Regions from separate parts of the Streptomyces sp. NPDC048192 genome, predicted to be linked through region 1. Evidence: riboswitches for the same ligand, from Rfam matches in the RefSeq annotation. Region 1 holds a riboswitch; each other region holds the start of a gene.
What was found. Region 1 has a riboswitch for cobalamin ahead of ACGFZN_RS00100 (CbtB-domain containing protein). Riboswitches for the same ligand answer to the same signal wherever they lie in the genome.
Positions count from the first base shown of each region.

Region 1 (4,757 bases):
TTCGTCGCCGCCCCGCTGCGCCGCTCCGGCGCCTACACGCTGCCCGACTTCGCCGAGGCCCGGCTGGAGTCCCGGGCGGTACGCAGGACCGCCGGCGTGCTGGTCGTCGGCATCGGCTGGCTGTATCTGCTGCCCCAGCTGCGCGGGGCCGGCCTCACCCTCCGGCTGCTCACCGGCGCCCCCGGCTGGCTCGGCGGACTCATCGTCGCCGCCGTGGTGACCGCGGCCGTCGCCGCGGGCGGCATGCGCAGCATCACCTTCGTCCAGGCCTTCCAGTACTGGCTCAAACTCACCGCCCTGCTGGTGCCCGTCGTGTTCCTGCTGCTTGCCTGGCGCGGCGACGGCGCCCCGGCCGCCGCCTGGGACGAACGGCCCGTCTTCCACCGCTCCACCGAGGTGCGCGTCGACCGGACGCTCACCCTCACCGTGCGTGAGCCGGTCCGCGTGACCGCCTCCGGGACGGTCGACGGCCGTACCGTGCACGGGACTTCGCTGCGGCTCGGCGAGGGCCGGCACCGGATCGCAGCGGGCACGGCCCTGCGCTTCCCGGCCGGCGCCGGCGTCCCCCTGCCCGACGCCGGCCCCGGCCGGGCCGCGCCGTCCAGCTGGGCCAGACCGCTGTCCTCGGACCGCGGACAGCACAGCCTGTACGCCACCTACGGGCTGATCCTCGCCACCTTCCTCGGCACCATGGGGCTGCCGCACGTCGTCGTCCGCTTCTACACCAACCCCGACGGCCGCGCCGCCCGCCGCACCACCGTCAGCGTGCTCGCCCTGCTCGGCGCGTTCTACCTGCTCATCCCCCTGTACGGCATGCTCGGCCGCCTGTACGCCCCCGACCTGCTCCTGACCGGCGACACCGACGCCGCGGTCCTCGTCCTGCCGCAGCGGCTGCTCGGTGGTGTCGCCGGGGACCTGCTCGGCGCGCTCGTCGCCGGCGGCGCCTGCGCCGCGTTCCTCTCCACGGCCTCCGGGCTCACCATGTCGGTGGCGGGCGTCCTCGCCCAGGACGTCCTGCCCACCCTCGGCGTCCGCCACTTCCGGCTCGCCACGCTGCCCGCCATCGCGGTGCCGACCGCCGCCGCGGCCGTGGTCAGCGACCTGCCCGTCGCGGACGCGGTCGGCCTGGCCTTCGCCGTCTCGGCATCCTCCTTCTGCCCGCTGCTCGTCCTCGGCATCTGGTGGCGCGGCCTGACCCCGCCGGGCGCGATCGCCGGGCTGCTCCTCGGCGGGGGTTCGGCGTTCACCGCCGTGACGGCCACGATCGCCGGCGGCGCGCGCTCGGGCTGGCTGCACACGCTGCTCGCCTGGCCCGCGGTGTGGTCGGTCCCCGCGGGCTTCGCCGCGATGATCCTGACCTCCCTGGCCACCCGCGACCGCGTACCGCCCGGCACCGCCGCGACCATGTCCCGCCTCCACCTCCCCGAACGCCCGCCCCCCGCCCGCCCCGGACCGGCGACGCCCTGACCGAGGAGCCCCCGTGCCACCCACCCGCACCGCCCACCGCTCCCTGGCCCCGGCCACCGGCCGCGCCCTGCCGGACCGGAGCCACCATGAGGACCAACTGCGCCGCGGAGGCATGCCGTTCACGGCTCCGGTGCACCGGCGGCCGGGGGAGTGCGGCCGTCGGGCCCGTGCCGCGGTGGGTCGGCGCGGTCGCTGCGCACCCGGCGCCCGCGCCCGCTCCGCCGGCCCCATCCCGCCCAGGTCATGACCGTCCTCGGCACCGCCGCGCTCGTGCTGGCCGGGCTCGCGCTGTTCGTGCTCGGGGCCGCGCTCGGGCACGGTGCGGCGCGCCGGCAGCAGGAGCACTCCGCCGACGGCGAGGGAGCCCGCGCCCTGGCCCACGGCCTGCACGGCGCGGCGCTCGCCGCGGCGCCCCTGCGCGCCGGGCTCACCCCCGACACCGCCCGCAAGTCCGCCCGCAGGCTGCGCCCGCTGCTCGGCACCCCCGCCCTCGCCCTCACCGACGACGCCTCCGTGCTCGCCTGGGACGGCGCCGGCGACCACCATCGCGCGGAGGTGACGGCGCTGCTCGCCCGCCCGCCCCGCGCCCGTACCTTCCCGCTGTCCTGCGACGACCCCCGCTGCCCCGTGCGCTGGGGCGCCCTGCTGCCGCTCACCGCCGACGACCCGGACGGCGGTGAGCGGCAGCAGGGCGCCCTCGCCGTGTTCGCCGCCGAGGAGTCCACCGCTCTGGTGCGCGCCGGCGAGGAAGCGGCCCGCCGGCTCTCCGTCGGCCTGGAACTCGCCGGTCTCGACGGGCTCCGCGCCCGCGCCCACGAGGCCGAGGTGCGGGCCCTGCGCGCGCAGATCTCCCCGCACTTCATCTACAACTCCCTCGCCAGCATCGCGTCCTTCGTGCGCACCGACCCCCAGCGCGCCCGCGAACTCCTGCAGGAGTTCGCCGACTTCACCCGCTACTCCTTCCGGCGCGAAGGCGACTTCACCACCCTCGCCGAGGAACTGCGCTCCATCGAGCAGTACCTGGAACTCGCCCGCGCCCGCTTCGGCCGCCGCCTGAAGGTGACCCTGCGCATCGCCCCCGAGGTGCTTCCCGTCACGCTGCCCTTCCTCTGCCTGCAGCCCCTGGTCGAGAACGCCCTCAAGCACGGCCTGGAGGGACCCGTGGAGCGGCTGAGCGTGACGATCATCGCCGAGGACGAGGGCACCGAGGCCCGCGTCGTCGTCGAGGACGACGGCGTCGGCATGGAACCGGAACGCCTGCGCGCCATCCTGCGCGGCACCGCCGGACCGGCCACCGGCATCGGCCTGAGCAACGTCGACGGCCGGCTGCGCGAGGTCTACGGCGACGACCACGGCCTGGTCATCGAGACGGGCGTCGGCGCGGGCACGAAGATCACCCTCCGCGTCCCGAAGTTCCGCCCCGGCATCCAGGCACGCTCCGCACAGGGGTAGCAGCCTGTCCCGCCCGCCCCACCCGGCGGGAGAGGAAGATCACGTACCGGGAGGCGGTCTTGGCCATGCGCCTGTCACGCGGTACGGTCGGTCCGATATCGACGACGGCGGAACGGAAGCCGGTGGGAATCCGGCACGGTCGCGCCACTGTATGCGGAACTCCCGTGAGGGACCCGTGAGTCAGACCCGTGGCCGTCGTCCTGTGCACCACCGAGATGGGACGCGAACTCCCAGAGGAGGTCCTGCCATGGCGCAGACCGTCGCCCAGCCGACAGCCACCACCCCCGTCGTTCCCGCCAAGCTGCCGCTGAGGGCGATAGCTCCCTGGGCGGTCTTCTTCGGCGTCCTCATGCTGATCCTGCTCTACTTCGTCGGCGCCGAGCAGGGCGCCACCTCCGTGTTCAACGGCACGGACGTCCACGAGTGGGTGCACGACGCCCGTCACCTGCTCGGTTTCCCCTGCCACTGACGCCGGGGACACCGCACACCCATGAACTCCGCAACCGTACGGAACCTGCTCGTACGGGGCATGCTCGCCGGCCTCGCGGCCGGCGTGCTCGCCCTGGTCGTGGCGTACGTCCTCGGTGAGCCGAACGTCGACAAGGCGATCAGCTTCGAGCACGCCCACACGCACGAGCACGAGACGGCGACCGTGTCCCGCTCCCTGCAGTCCACGGCGGGCCTCGCCACCGGCGTCCTCGTCTACGGCGTCGCCTTCGGCGGCATCGCCGCGCTCGCCTTCTGCTTCGCCCTCGGACGGGTGGGCCGCTTCGGCCCGCGGGCCACGGCACTGCTGCTGTCGGGGTGCGCACTGCTCGCCGTGTACGTGGCGCCGTTCCTGAAGTATCCGGCCAACCCGCCGTCGGTGGGCGACGCCGGCACCATCGGCAAGCGGACCGCCCTGTACTTCCTGATGATGCTGCTCGGCGTCCTGCTGGCGGTCGCCGCCACCATCCTGGGCAAGCGGCTCGCGCCGAGCCTGGGCACCTGGTGGGCGACCGTGGTGGCGGTGGCCGCGTTCACCGTCCTGATCGGCCTGGCCTACCAGTTCCTGCCCGCCGTCAACGAGGTGCCGAACGACTTCCCCGCCACCCTGCTGTGGCGGTTCCGGCTCTCGGCACTGGCGATCCAGACCGCACTGTGGGCCGGATTCGGCCTCGCCTTCGGTGAGTTGGCCGACCGGCTGCTGAACCCGAGGCCGGCGAAGGCCACGAGCGGGCACGCGGTTCCGGCCGCACACTGACCCCTCCGGTCGCCCAGGGCCCCTCGGCACCGCCCGAGGGGCCTTCGCCGTGCCACGGCCGCACGCCACCAGGCCCCTGCCCCGCCCGGCCCGGTTATCCGGTCTCCTGCGGCGTGGGGAGCGGACGCCCCAGACGCAGATTCCAGCGCCCGGCCCGCCCGCTGAGTTCGGTGACCGTCAACGGCGGTACGTCGAGGCGCCAGAAGACGGAAAGGGGCAGCCCCAGCGCGCCCACGACAGCCGCCCGCACCACCTCGGGCTCGACCACGGCGACCGTACGGCCGTCCAGGGCCCGCGCGTCGGCCAGCAGGCGCCCGACGCGCCCGCACAGATCGCGCACGGACTCACCGCCGTGCGGCGCGCCCTCGGGGTCGGTGAGCCAGCGGCCCACCGCGTCCGGCTCGGCGGCCCCCACCTCCTCCAGGGTCCGGCCGCGCCAGCGCCCCACGTCGAGCCCCGCCAACTCCGGTGCGGGCACGCCGGCGAGGCCCAGCGCCGCGGCCGTCTCCCGGCAGCGCACGCCGGGGGAGACCAGGACACGCGCCGCGGAGGGCAGCGACCCCGCCGCCGCGCGGGCCCGTGCCGCACCGGCGTC
Region 1 covers NZ_JBIDAL010000001.1:23,094-27,850, forward strand. Annotated here, with positions in the region: gene ACGFZN_RS00090 (cation acetate symporter) at 1-1,467, shown strand, start outside; gene ACGFZN_RS00095 (sensor histidine kinase) at 1,711-2,919, shown strand; cobalamin riboswitch at 2,991-3,131, shown strand; gene ACGFZN_RS00100 (CbtB-domain containing protein) at 3,167-3,388, shown strand; gene ACGFZN_RS00105 (CbtA family protein) at 3,410-4,162, shown strand; gene ACGFZN_RS00110 (histidine phosphatase family protein) at 4,257-4,757, opposite strand, start outside.

Region 2 (4,757 bases), on a different contig from region 1:
AGGTCCTCCGGCGCCCGGCAGGCCGCCTACTTCGTGCGGCACGGCGGCGACTGGTCGGCGGACGGCCGCACCCTGCCGCCGGCGCTGGACATCGAGTACAACCCCTACAACAAGAAGCACCGGTGCTACGGGATGGGCTGGAAGCGGATGGTCCGCTGGATCCGGTCGTTCAGCGACGAGGTCAAGCGGGAGACCGGCCGCCGCCCGGTGATCTACACGACCGCCCAGTGGTGGCGGCAGTGCACCGGCGACAGCCACGCGTTCTCGAAGAACCACGCCCTGTGGATCGCCCGGCACAGCGCCTCGGAGCCGGGCAGGCTGCCGGGCGGGTGGCGGTACTGGACCTTCTGGCAGTTCGCGACCAAGGGCCGGCTGCCGGGTGACCAGAATCTCTTCAACGGGTCCACGAGCCGGCTGAAGATCCTCGCGCGGGGCCGGTAGCCAAGGGGCGCCTGGGCCGCCGAGGCCGGGCGAGGGAAAACGGAATCCACACCCTCCTCTTTTGACACCCCCATGCCCGCCTCAGTTCATCTTCCGTTCACCCAGGTTGCCTACGTTCGTCCAGCCAACGACCTCGAACGATTGCCTGGGTAAATGGAAAGCTTCTCGCTGATCCTCGCGATAGTGGTGGTGACCGCTCTCGCGTTCGATTTCACGAACGGTTTCCACGACACCGCGAACGCGATGGCCACCACCATCTCCACAGGCGCCCTGAAGCCCAAGATCGCGGTGGCCATGTCCGCCGCCCTCAATCTGGTGGGCGCCTTCCTCTCCGTGGAGGTCGCGAACACGATCTCCAAGGGTCTCGTCGACGAGACCGGCATCCGTCCCGAGGTCATCTTCGCCGCCCTGGTCGGCGCGATCCTCTGGAACCTCGTGACCTGGCTGGTGGGCCTGCCCTCCAGTTCCTCGCACGCCCTGATGGGCGGTCTGATCGGCGCCGCCGTCGCCTCCGCCGGCTTCGGCGCCGTGCACGGTGACGTCCTGGTCACCAAGGTGCTGCTGCCCGCGGTCGCCGCACCGGTCGTGGCCGGCGTCGCCTCGATGGTGGCCACCCGGTTCTCCTACGGCATCGGTGGCAAGGCCGAGGGCGAGGCCACCCGCAAGGGCTACCGCGCCGGCCAGATCGCCTCCGCCGGCCTGGTCTCCCTCGCCCACGGCACCAACGACGCCCAGAAGACGATGGGCGTCATCACCCTCGCGCTGATCGCGGGCGGCGCCATCGCCCCGGGCTCGAACCCTCCCACCTGGGTCATCCTCTCCGCCGGCCTGGCCATCGCGCTCGGCACCTACATCGGCGGCTGGCGGATCATCCGCACCATGGGCACGGGCCTGACCGAGCTGGAGCCGCGCCAGGGCTTCGCCGCGCAGACCAGCGCCGCCACCGCCATCCTCGCCTCCTCCCACCTGGGCTTCTCGCTGTCCACCACGCACGTCGTCTCCGGCTCGGTCATGGGCGCGGGCCTCGGCCGCAAGGGCGGGGTGGTCCGCTGGTCCACCGCGACCCGCATGGCCGTCGCCTGGGTGCTCACCCTGCCGGCCGCCGCGCTGGTCGGCGCGGGCGCCGAGACCGTCACGGACCTCGGCGACTGGGGCACCGCGGTGGTCGCCGTCTTCCTCGTCGCCGCGAGCGCCGGCATCTGGAAGCTCTCCCGCCGCGAGGTCGTCGACCACACCAACGTCGTGGACCCGGAGCCGGCCGGTGTGGTGACCACCGCCATCGCCGCCGTGACCCCGCCGCCGGTGGGCACGATCGGCGAGGACCTGACGGCCACCATCCCGGCCCCGGCCGCCGCCGAGCCCACGCCCGAGGCCGTCCCGCCGGCCGCCACCGTCTGACCCCGGCCACACCGGTACCCAAGGAAGCAACCCCATGAAGATCGACTGGTCGGCCCTCGGCTCCGTCTTCGGCGTCAGCCTCGCGTTCACGGTGGGCCTGGTGGCCCTGTTCACCCTCGGCGTCAACGGTCTGGCGCGTCGCGAGAAGGCCGCGGCCCAGGGTGGCTCCGCCGCCCTCGCGGTCACCGGCGCCTACGTCTGCTTCGCCGCGTGCGCGGCGGCGGTGGCGTACGGCATCGTCCTCATCGTCTCCAAGTCCTGACCGCGCGCTTCGCTGGAAGCACCGGCCGCCTGGGCTCCCCTCGTGTCGTGAGGGGGGCCCTTTTGCGTGCGCCCCGGCGCAGCCGCGGTGTGGGGATCGGCACACTCTCCCCGCGCAGGTCAACGGCAAGTTGACGGCCGTTCCGGGCGCGTGGTGGACTGCCCAGGCCATGTACGGCGGCAAGAGAGGAAGCCGGTGCGAATCCGGCGCGGTCCCGCCACTGTCACCGGGGAAGAACCCGGGAGCCAGGAACTCTCACCGCCGAATCTCGTCGAACCAGGGCGCGGACACCCTGAGTGAGGACATCGATCGCCATGCCCGGCTGCCGAAGGACAAGGACCGCCAGCAGGCCCGCTCTTCACCCAGCGGCCGGCTGAGCCGATGGGTGCCGATCGCACGTACGCGTACGGCGCCGCCGCCGGCCTTCTCGGAGACCTGCTCCTCGGCGATCCGCGCCGGGGGCACCCGGTCGCCGTGTTCGGGCGCGCGGCCGCTGCCGTGGACCGCGCGTTGTGGCACGACCACCGAGGCTGGGGCGCCCTGCACACCACCCTGTGCGCCGGTGGCGCCGTCGCACTCGGCGCGCTGGCCGCACGCGTCGTACGCCGCTCCCCCGCCGCCTCCGTCGCGCTGACCGCCGCCGCCACCTGGGCGGTCGTCGGCGGCACCTCGCTCGCCCGCGAGGCCCGCGTGATCGGCCGCGCGCTGGAGTCCGGGGACGTCGAGGCGGCGCGGGCGCGGCTGCCGCATCTGTGCGGGCGGGACCCGCAGGCGCTGGACGCCGACGGGATCGCCCGGGCCGTGGTGGAGTCCGTCGCCGAGAACACCTCCGACGCCGTCGTGGGCGCCCTGGTGTGGGGGGCCGTGGCCGGGGTGCCGGGGCTGCTGGGCTTCCGGGCCGTCAACACCCTGGACGCGATGGTGGGTCACAGGTCCTTGCGCTACCGGCGCTACGGCTGGGCCTCCGCCCGCCTGGACGACGTGGCCGGCTGGCCGGGGGCGCGGCTGACCGCCGTCCTCGCCGCCGTCGCCGGCCCCGACCCGCGCGGCGCCCTGCGCGCCTGGAAGGCCGACGCGGCCCGGCACCCGAGCCCCAACGCGGGCCCGGTGGAAGCGTCGTTCGCGGGTGCCCTCGGCGTCCGGCTGGGCGGAACCCTCTCCTACGGCGGCCGGGTCGAGCACCGCCCGGTCCTCAACGGGGCCGCCGGACGCGCCGTCCAGGTCACCGACATCGACCGGGCCGTACGGCTCTCGCGCCGCGTCGGCCTGCTCGCGCTCGGCGTCACCCTCGCCGCGCGCCGACTCGTGAAGGGACACACCGCATGACAGGGGGCGGGCTGCTGGTCGCCGGGACCACCTCCGACGCCGGCAAGAGCGTCGTGACGGCCGGGATCTGCCGGTGGCTGGTGCGTCAGGGCGTGAAGGTGGCGCCGTTCAAGGCGCAGAACATGTCGCTCAACTCCTTCGTGACCCGCGAGGGCGCGGAGATCGGCCGGGCGCAGGCCATGCAGGCCCAGGCCTGCCGGATCGAGCCGACCGCGCTGATGAACCCGGTGCTGCTCAAGCCGGGCGGCGAGCAGAGCAGCCAGGTGGTGCTGCTGGGCAGGCCGGTGGGCGAGCTGAGCGCGCGCGGCTACCACGGCGGGCGCCAACAGCGGCTGCTCGGCACGGTGCTGGACTGCCTCGCCGAGTTGCGGGGCACGTATGACGCGGTGATCTGTGAGGGGGCGGGCAGCCCGGCCGAGATCAACCTGCGCCGGACCGACATCGTGAACATGGGGATCGCGCGGAACGCGCGGCTGCCCGTGCTGGTGGTCGGCGACATCGACCGCGGCGGCGTCTTCGCCTCCTTCTTCGGGACCGTGGCCCTGCTGTCGCGGGAGGACCAGGAGCTGGTCGCCGGGTTCCTGGTGAACAAGTTCCGGGGGGACGTCTCCCTGCTGGAGCCCGGGTTGGAGATGCTGTACGGCCTCACCGGGCGGCGTACGTACGGTGTGCTGCCCTTCCGGCACGGGCTCGGCATCGACGAGGAGGACGGACTGCGGGTGTCCCTGCGGGGCACGGTCAGGGAGTCCGCGGTCACTCCCCCGGTCGGCGAGGACGTGCTGCGCGTCGCCGTGTGCGCGATCCCGCTGATGTCCAACTTCACGGACGTGGACGCGCTGGCCGCCGAACCGGGCGTCGTGGTGCGGTTCGTGGACCGCCCGGAGGAACTGGCCGACGCCGACCTCGTGGTGATCCCGGGGACCCGGGGCACGGTACGGGCGCTGCGGTGGCTGCGGGAGCGGGGGCTCGCGGAAGCGCTCGTCAGAAGGGCCGCGGAAGGACGCCCGGTCCTCGGCGTCTGCGGCGGCTTCCAGATCCTCGGCGAGCACATCGAGGACGAGGTCGAGTCGCGGGCCGGCGCGGTCGACGGGCTCGGCGTGCTGCCCGTGCGGGTGCGGTTCGCCCGCGAGAAGACCCTGACCCGGCCGTCCGGCGAGGCCCTCGGCGAGCGGGTGGAGGGGTACGAGATCCACCACGGCGTGGCGACCGTGGAGGCGGGCGAACCCTTCCTGGACGGCTGCCGGGTCGGCCAGACCTGGGGCACGCACTGGCACGGCTCGCTGGAGTCGGACGGCTTCCGGCGGGCCTTCCTTCGCGAGGTGGCCACCGC
Region 2 covers NZ_JBIDAL010000003.1:55,631-60,387, forward strand. Annotated here, with positions in the region: gene ACGFZN_RS05870 (lysozyme) at 1-441, shown strand, start outside; gene ACGFZN_RS05875 (anion permease) at 595-1,839, shown strand; gene ACGFZN_RS05880 (hypothetical protein) at 1,874-2,101, shown strand; cobalamin riboswitch at 2,239-2,379, shown strand; gene ACGFZN_RS05885 (cobalamin biosynthesis protein) at 2,483-3,427, shown strand; gene ACGFZN_RS05890 (cobyric acid synthase) at 3,424-4,757, shown strand, end outside.
Region 2: another riboswitch for cobalamin. It lies ahead of ACGFZN_RS05885 (cobalamin biosynthesis protein); the one in region 1 lies ahead of ACGFZN_RS00100 (CbtB-domain containing protein).

Region 3 (4,757 bases), on a different contig from region 1:
GGCTCCTACGCCAAGACGGACCCCGCCTTCATCGGGATCCCGTTCTTCTACTGGTACCAGATGGCCTGGGTGCTGATCTCCACCGCGCTCACCATGACCGCGTACAAGCTGTGGCAGCACGACCAGCGCTCCCGCGCAGCGCAGGGCTCCTCCGCCGCCGCGACGGGCGGTGAGGCGAAGTGAAGACCGGTGTCAACGGCGTCGCGCTCGGCGTCTTCATCTTCTTCTTCCTGGCCGTCACGGTCATAGGCTTCCTCGCCGCTCGCTGGCGCAGGGCCGAGAACGAGCACACGCTGGACGAATGGGGCCTGGGCGGACGGTCGTTCGGCACCTGGATCACCTGGTTCCTGCTCGGCGGCGACCTGTACACGGCGTACACCTTCGTCGCCGTGCCGGCGGCGATCTACGCGGCGGGCGCGTCCGGCTTCTTCGCGGTGCCGTACACGATCCTGGTGTACCCGCTGATCTTCACGTTCCTGCCGCGCCTGTGGTCGGTCAGCCACCGCCACGGCTACGTCACCACCTCCGACTTCGTCCGGGGCCGCTTCGGCTCCAAGGGGCTGTCGCTCGCCGTGGCGCTGACCGGCATCCTGGCGACGATGCCGTACATCGCGCTGCAACTCGTGGGCATCCAGGCGGTGCTGGACGTGATGGGCGTGGGCGGCGGCGACAACACGAACTGGTTCGTGAAGGACCTCCCGCTGCTGATCGCCTTCGGTGTGCTGGCCGCGTACACCTACTCGTCGGGCCTGCGGGCCCCGGCCCTCATCGCGTTCGTGAAGGACGCGCTGATCTACATCGTCATCGCGGTGGCGATCATCTACATCCCGATCAAGCTGGGCGGCTTCGACGACGTCTTCGCCAAGGCGGGGCACGCGTTCAGCCAGGTCAACCCGGCGACGGGCAAGCCGCGCGGCGCGCTCGCGCCTCCGGAGGCCGGCCAGTGGACCTACGCGACGCTGGCGCTCGGCTCGGCCCTGGCCCTGTTCATGTACCCGCACTCGATCACCGCGACGCTCTCCTCCAGGAGCCGTGAGGTGATCCGCCGCAACACCACGATCCTGCCGCTGTACTCCCTGATGCTCGGCCTGCTGGCCCTGCTGGGCTTCATGGCGATCGCGGCCGGGGTGAAGGTCACCAACGGGCAGCTGGCGATCCCGCAGCTGTTCGAGGACATGTTCCCGGACTGGTTCGCGGGCGTGGCCTTCGCGGCGATCGGCATCGGCGCGCTGGTGCCGGCGGCGATCATGTCGATCGCGGCGGCGAACCTGTTCACCCGCAACATCTACAAGGACTTCATCAAGCCGGACGCCACGCCGAAGCAGGAGGCGCAGGTCTCCAAGGTCGTCTCGCTGCTGGTGAAGGTGGGCGCGCTGGTCTTCGTCCTCACCATGGACAAGACGGTCGCGATCAACTTCCAGCTGCTGGGCGGCATCTGGATCCTGCAGACCTTCCCCGCGCTGGTCGGCGGTCTGTTCACCCGCTGGTTCCACCGCTGGGCGCTGCTCGCCGGCTGGGCGGTCGGCATGGTGTACGGCACGCTCGCCGCGTACGGGGTCGCCTCCCCGACCCAGAAGCACTTCGGCGGCTCGGCCAAGGAGATCCCGGGCATCGGCGAGATCGGCTACATCGGCCTGACCGCGTTCGTCCTCAACGTCGTGGTCACCGTGGTCCTCACCGTCGTCCTCAGGGCCGTGAAGGCCCCCGAGGGCGTGGACGAGACCAGCCCGGACGACTACACGGCGGACGCCGGCGACCCGGGAGTCCAGGTGGAGCTGCCGCCCGCCACCGCGGGCGCCGGTCACTGACCGACCGCCGTACCAGGGGCCGCCGGACATTCCGGCGGCCCCTCGTCGTACCCTTCCGGCACACTCGGTGCCATGGACATCGTGATCCGGCGGGCCACGCCCGGCGAGTACGACGCCCTGGGCGAGATCACCGCCCGGGCCTATCTCCACGACGGTCTCCTGGACTTCGGCGAGAGCGACGCCTACCTCGGTGAACTGCGAGACGTGGCACGGCGCGCGGCAGCAGCCGAGGTTCTCGCGGCGGTGCGCGACGGCACCCTCCTCGGCGGGGTCACCTTCGTGCCCTGCCCCGGTCCGATGGCCGACATCGCCCGCCCGGGCGAGGCCGAGATACGGATGCTCGCCGTCGCCGCGGCCGCCCGCGGCCAGGGGGCGGGCGAGGCCCTCGTGCGGGCCTGCGTCGACCGCGCACGCGCCGCCGGGGGCTGCCGGGCCGTGGTCCTGTCCACCCAGCGCACCATGCGCGCCGCCCACCGCATCTACGAACGCCTGGGTTTCGTCCGTACTCCCGAGCGGGACTGGAAGCCCCTGCCGGAGCTGGCCGACATCACCCTGCTCACCTATGAGTTGACACTGTGACACCGCCCCGACACAACATCTGGGGGTGACGCGACAGCCCGGCACTACATGTATGCTCATGCTCGCTGTCGCCGCAGGGGAATCCGGTGCGAATCCGGAACTGTCCCGCAACGGTGTACTTGTGCGCGTCTGCGCCCAGGAGTCAGTCCGAGGACCTGCCGGCAGCGCACCCGGCCGTCCGGTCCGGGTGCCCCCAGACGTCCGGGCCTCGTGGAATGGGCCGGTGGACGCGACGCCGTGTGCGCTCGTGGCTGCCCCCTGCCCTCGCGAAGGCCCCCGTGCCGAGCGAGGGAGAGCCCCACGTGACCATCGCGCCAGCAGATCCGGCTTCGGACAGCGGCATCCCGGCCGCCGTGGAGACCGACGGTCCCGGCGCCGCGCTGCTGCGGACCCTGACCGAGCTGACCGCCGACCTCCCCGACGCCGACCCCGGCCGGGTCGCCGCCGCCGCGCTGCGCGGCCGGTCGGCCCGCGCCGACGAGGCGGAGCTGCGCGAGCTGGCCACGGAGGCCGCCGCCGGGCTGATCTCCGAGGACCCCGCCTACTCCCGGCTGGCCGCCCGGCTGCTGACCCGCTCCATCCGCGCCGAGGCCGCCTCGCAGGGCGTGACGTCCTTCACCGAGTCGGTGGCCGTCGGGCACCGCGAGGGCCTCATCGCCGACCGGACCGCCGCGTTCGTGCGGCTGCACGCCGAGCGGCTCGACGCGCTGGTCGACCGCGCGGCCGACGACCGCTTCGGTTACTTCGGGCTGCGGACCCTGCACAGCCGCTACCTGCTGCGGCACCCGATCACCCGCAAGGTCGTCGAGACGCCCCAGTACTTCATGCTGCGGGTCGCCGCCGGCCTCGCCGAGGACGACACCGCCCGCTCGGTGGACGAAGTCGCCGCGCTCTACGGGCTCATGAGCCGCCTCGACTACCTCCCCTCCTCCCCCACGCTCTTCAACTCCGGCACGCGGCACCCGCAGATGTCCTCCTGCTACCTCCTGGACTCCCCCAAGGACGAGCTGGACTCCATCTACGACCGCTACCACCAGGTGGCCCGGCTCTCCAAGCACGCCGGCGGCATCGGCCTGTCCTACTCCCGCATCCGCGGCCGCGGTTCGCTGATCCGCGGCACCAACGGGCACTCCAACGGCATCGTCCCGTTCCTGAAGACGCTGGACGCCTCGGTGGCGGCGGTGAACCAGGGCGGCCGGCGCAAGGGCGCCGCAGCGGTCTACCTGGAGACCTGGCACTCCGACATCGAGGAGTTCCTGGAGCTGCGCGACAACACCGGCGAGGACGCCCGCCGTACGCACAACCTGAACCTCGCGCACTGGGTGCCGGACGAGTTCATGCGCCGGGTGCAGGACGACGCGCAGTGGTCGCTGTTCTCCCCCTCCGACGTGCCGGAGCTGGTGGACCTGTGGGGCGAGGAGTTCGACGCCGCCTACCGCAAGGCCGAGCAGGCGGGCCTGGCGAAGAAGACCCTGCCCGCCCGTGAGCTGTACGGCCGGATGATGCGCACCCTCGCGCAGACCGGCAACGGCTGGATGACCTTCAAGGACGCCGCCAACCGCACCGCCAACCAGACGGCCCTGCCGGGGCACGTGATCCACTCCTCCAACCTCTGCACGGAGATCCTGGAGGTCACGGACGACGGCGAGACGGCCGTGTGCAACCTGGGCTCGGTGAACCTCGGCGCCTTCGTCGACACGGAGGCCGGCGACATCGACTGGGCGCGGCTGGACGACACCGTCCGCACCGCCGTCACCTTCCTCGACCGCGTGGTCGACATCAACTTCTACCCGACCGAGCAGGCGGGCCGCTCGAACGCCAAGTGGCGTCCCGTCGGCCTCGGCGCGATGGGGCTGCAGGACGTCTTCTTCAAGCTGCGCCTGCCCTTCGACGCGCCGGAGGCCAGGGCGCTGTCCACGCGGATCGCCGAGCGGATCATGCTCGCCGCGTACGAGGCCTCCGCCGACCTGGCCGAGCGCAACGGCCCGCTGCCGGCCTGGGAGAAGACCCGAACGGCCCGGGGCGTGCTGCACCCCGACCACTACGGCGTGGAGCTGACCTGGCCCGAGCGCTGGGCGGCGCTGCGCGAGCGGATCGCGGCGGTCGGCATGCGCAACTCCCTGCTGCTCGCCATCGCGCCCACCGCCACCATCGCCTCCATCGCGGGCGTGTACGAGTGCATCGAGCCGCAGGTGTCGAACCTGTTCAAGCGCGAGACGCTGTCGGGCGAGTTCCTCCAGGTCAACTCCTATCTGGTGCAGGACCTGAAGAAGCTCGGCGTGTGGGACGCGCGCACCCGTGAGGCGCTGCGCGAGGCGAACGGCTCGGTGCAGGACTTCGTCTGGATCCCCGAGGACGTACGGCGGCTGT
Region 3 covers NZ_JBIDAL010000006.1:165,524-170,280, forward strand. Annotated here, with positions in the region: gene ACGFZN_RS14125 (DUF3311 domain-containing protein) at 1-183, shown strand, start outside; gene mctP (monocarboxylate uptake permease MctP) at 180-1,808, shown strand; gene ACGFZN_RS14135 (GNAT family N-acetyltransferase) at 1,881-2,387, shown strand; cobalamin riboswitch at 2,433-2,565, shown strand; gene ACGFZN_RS14140 (ribonucleoside-diphosphate reductase subunit alpha) at 2,690-4,757, shown strand, end outside.
Region 3: another riboswitch for cobalamin. It lies ahead of ACGFZN_RS14140 (ribonucleoside-diphosphate reductase subunit alpha); the one in region 1 lies ahead of ACGFZN_RS00100 (CbtB-domain containing protein).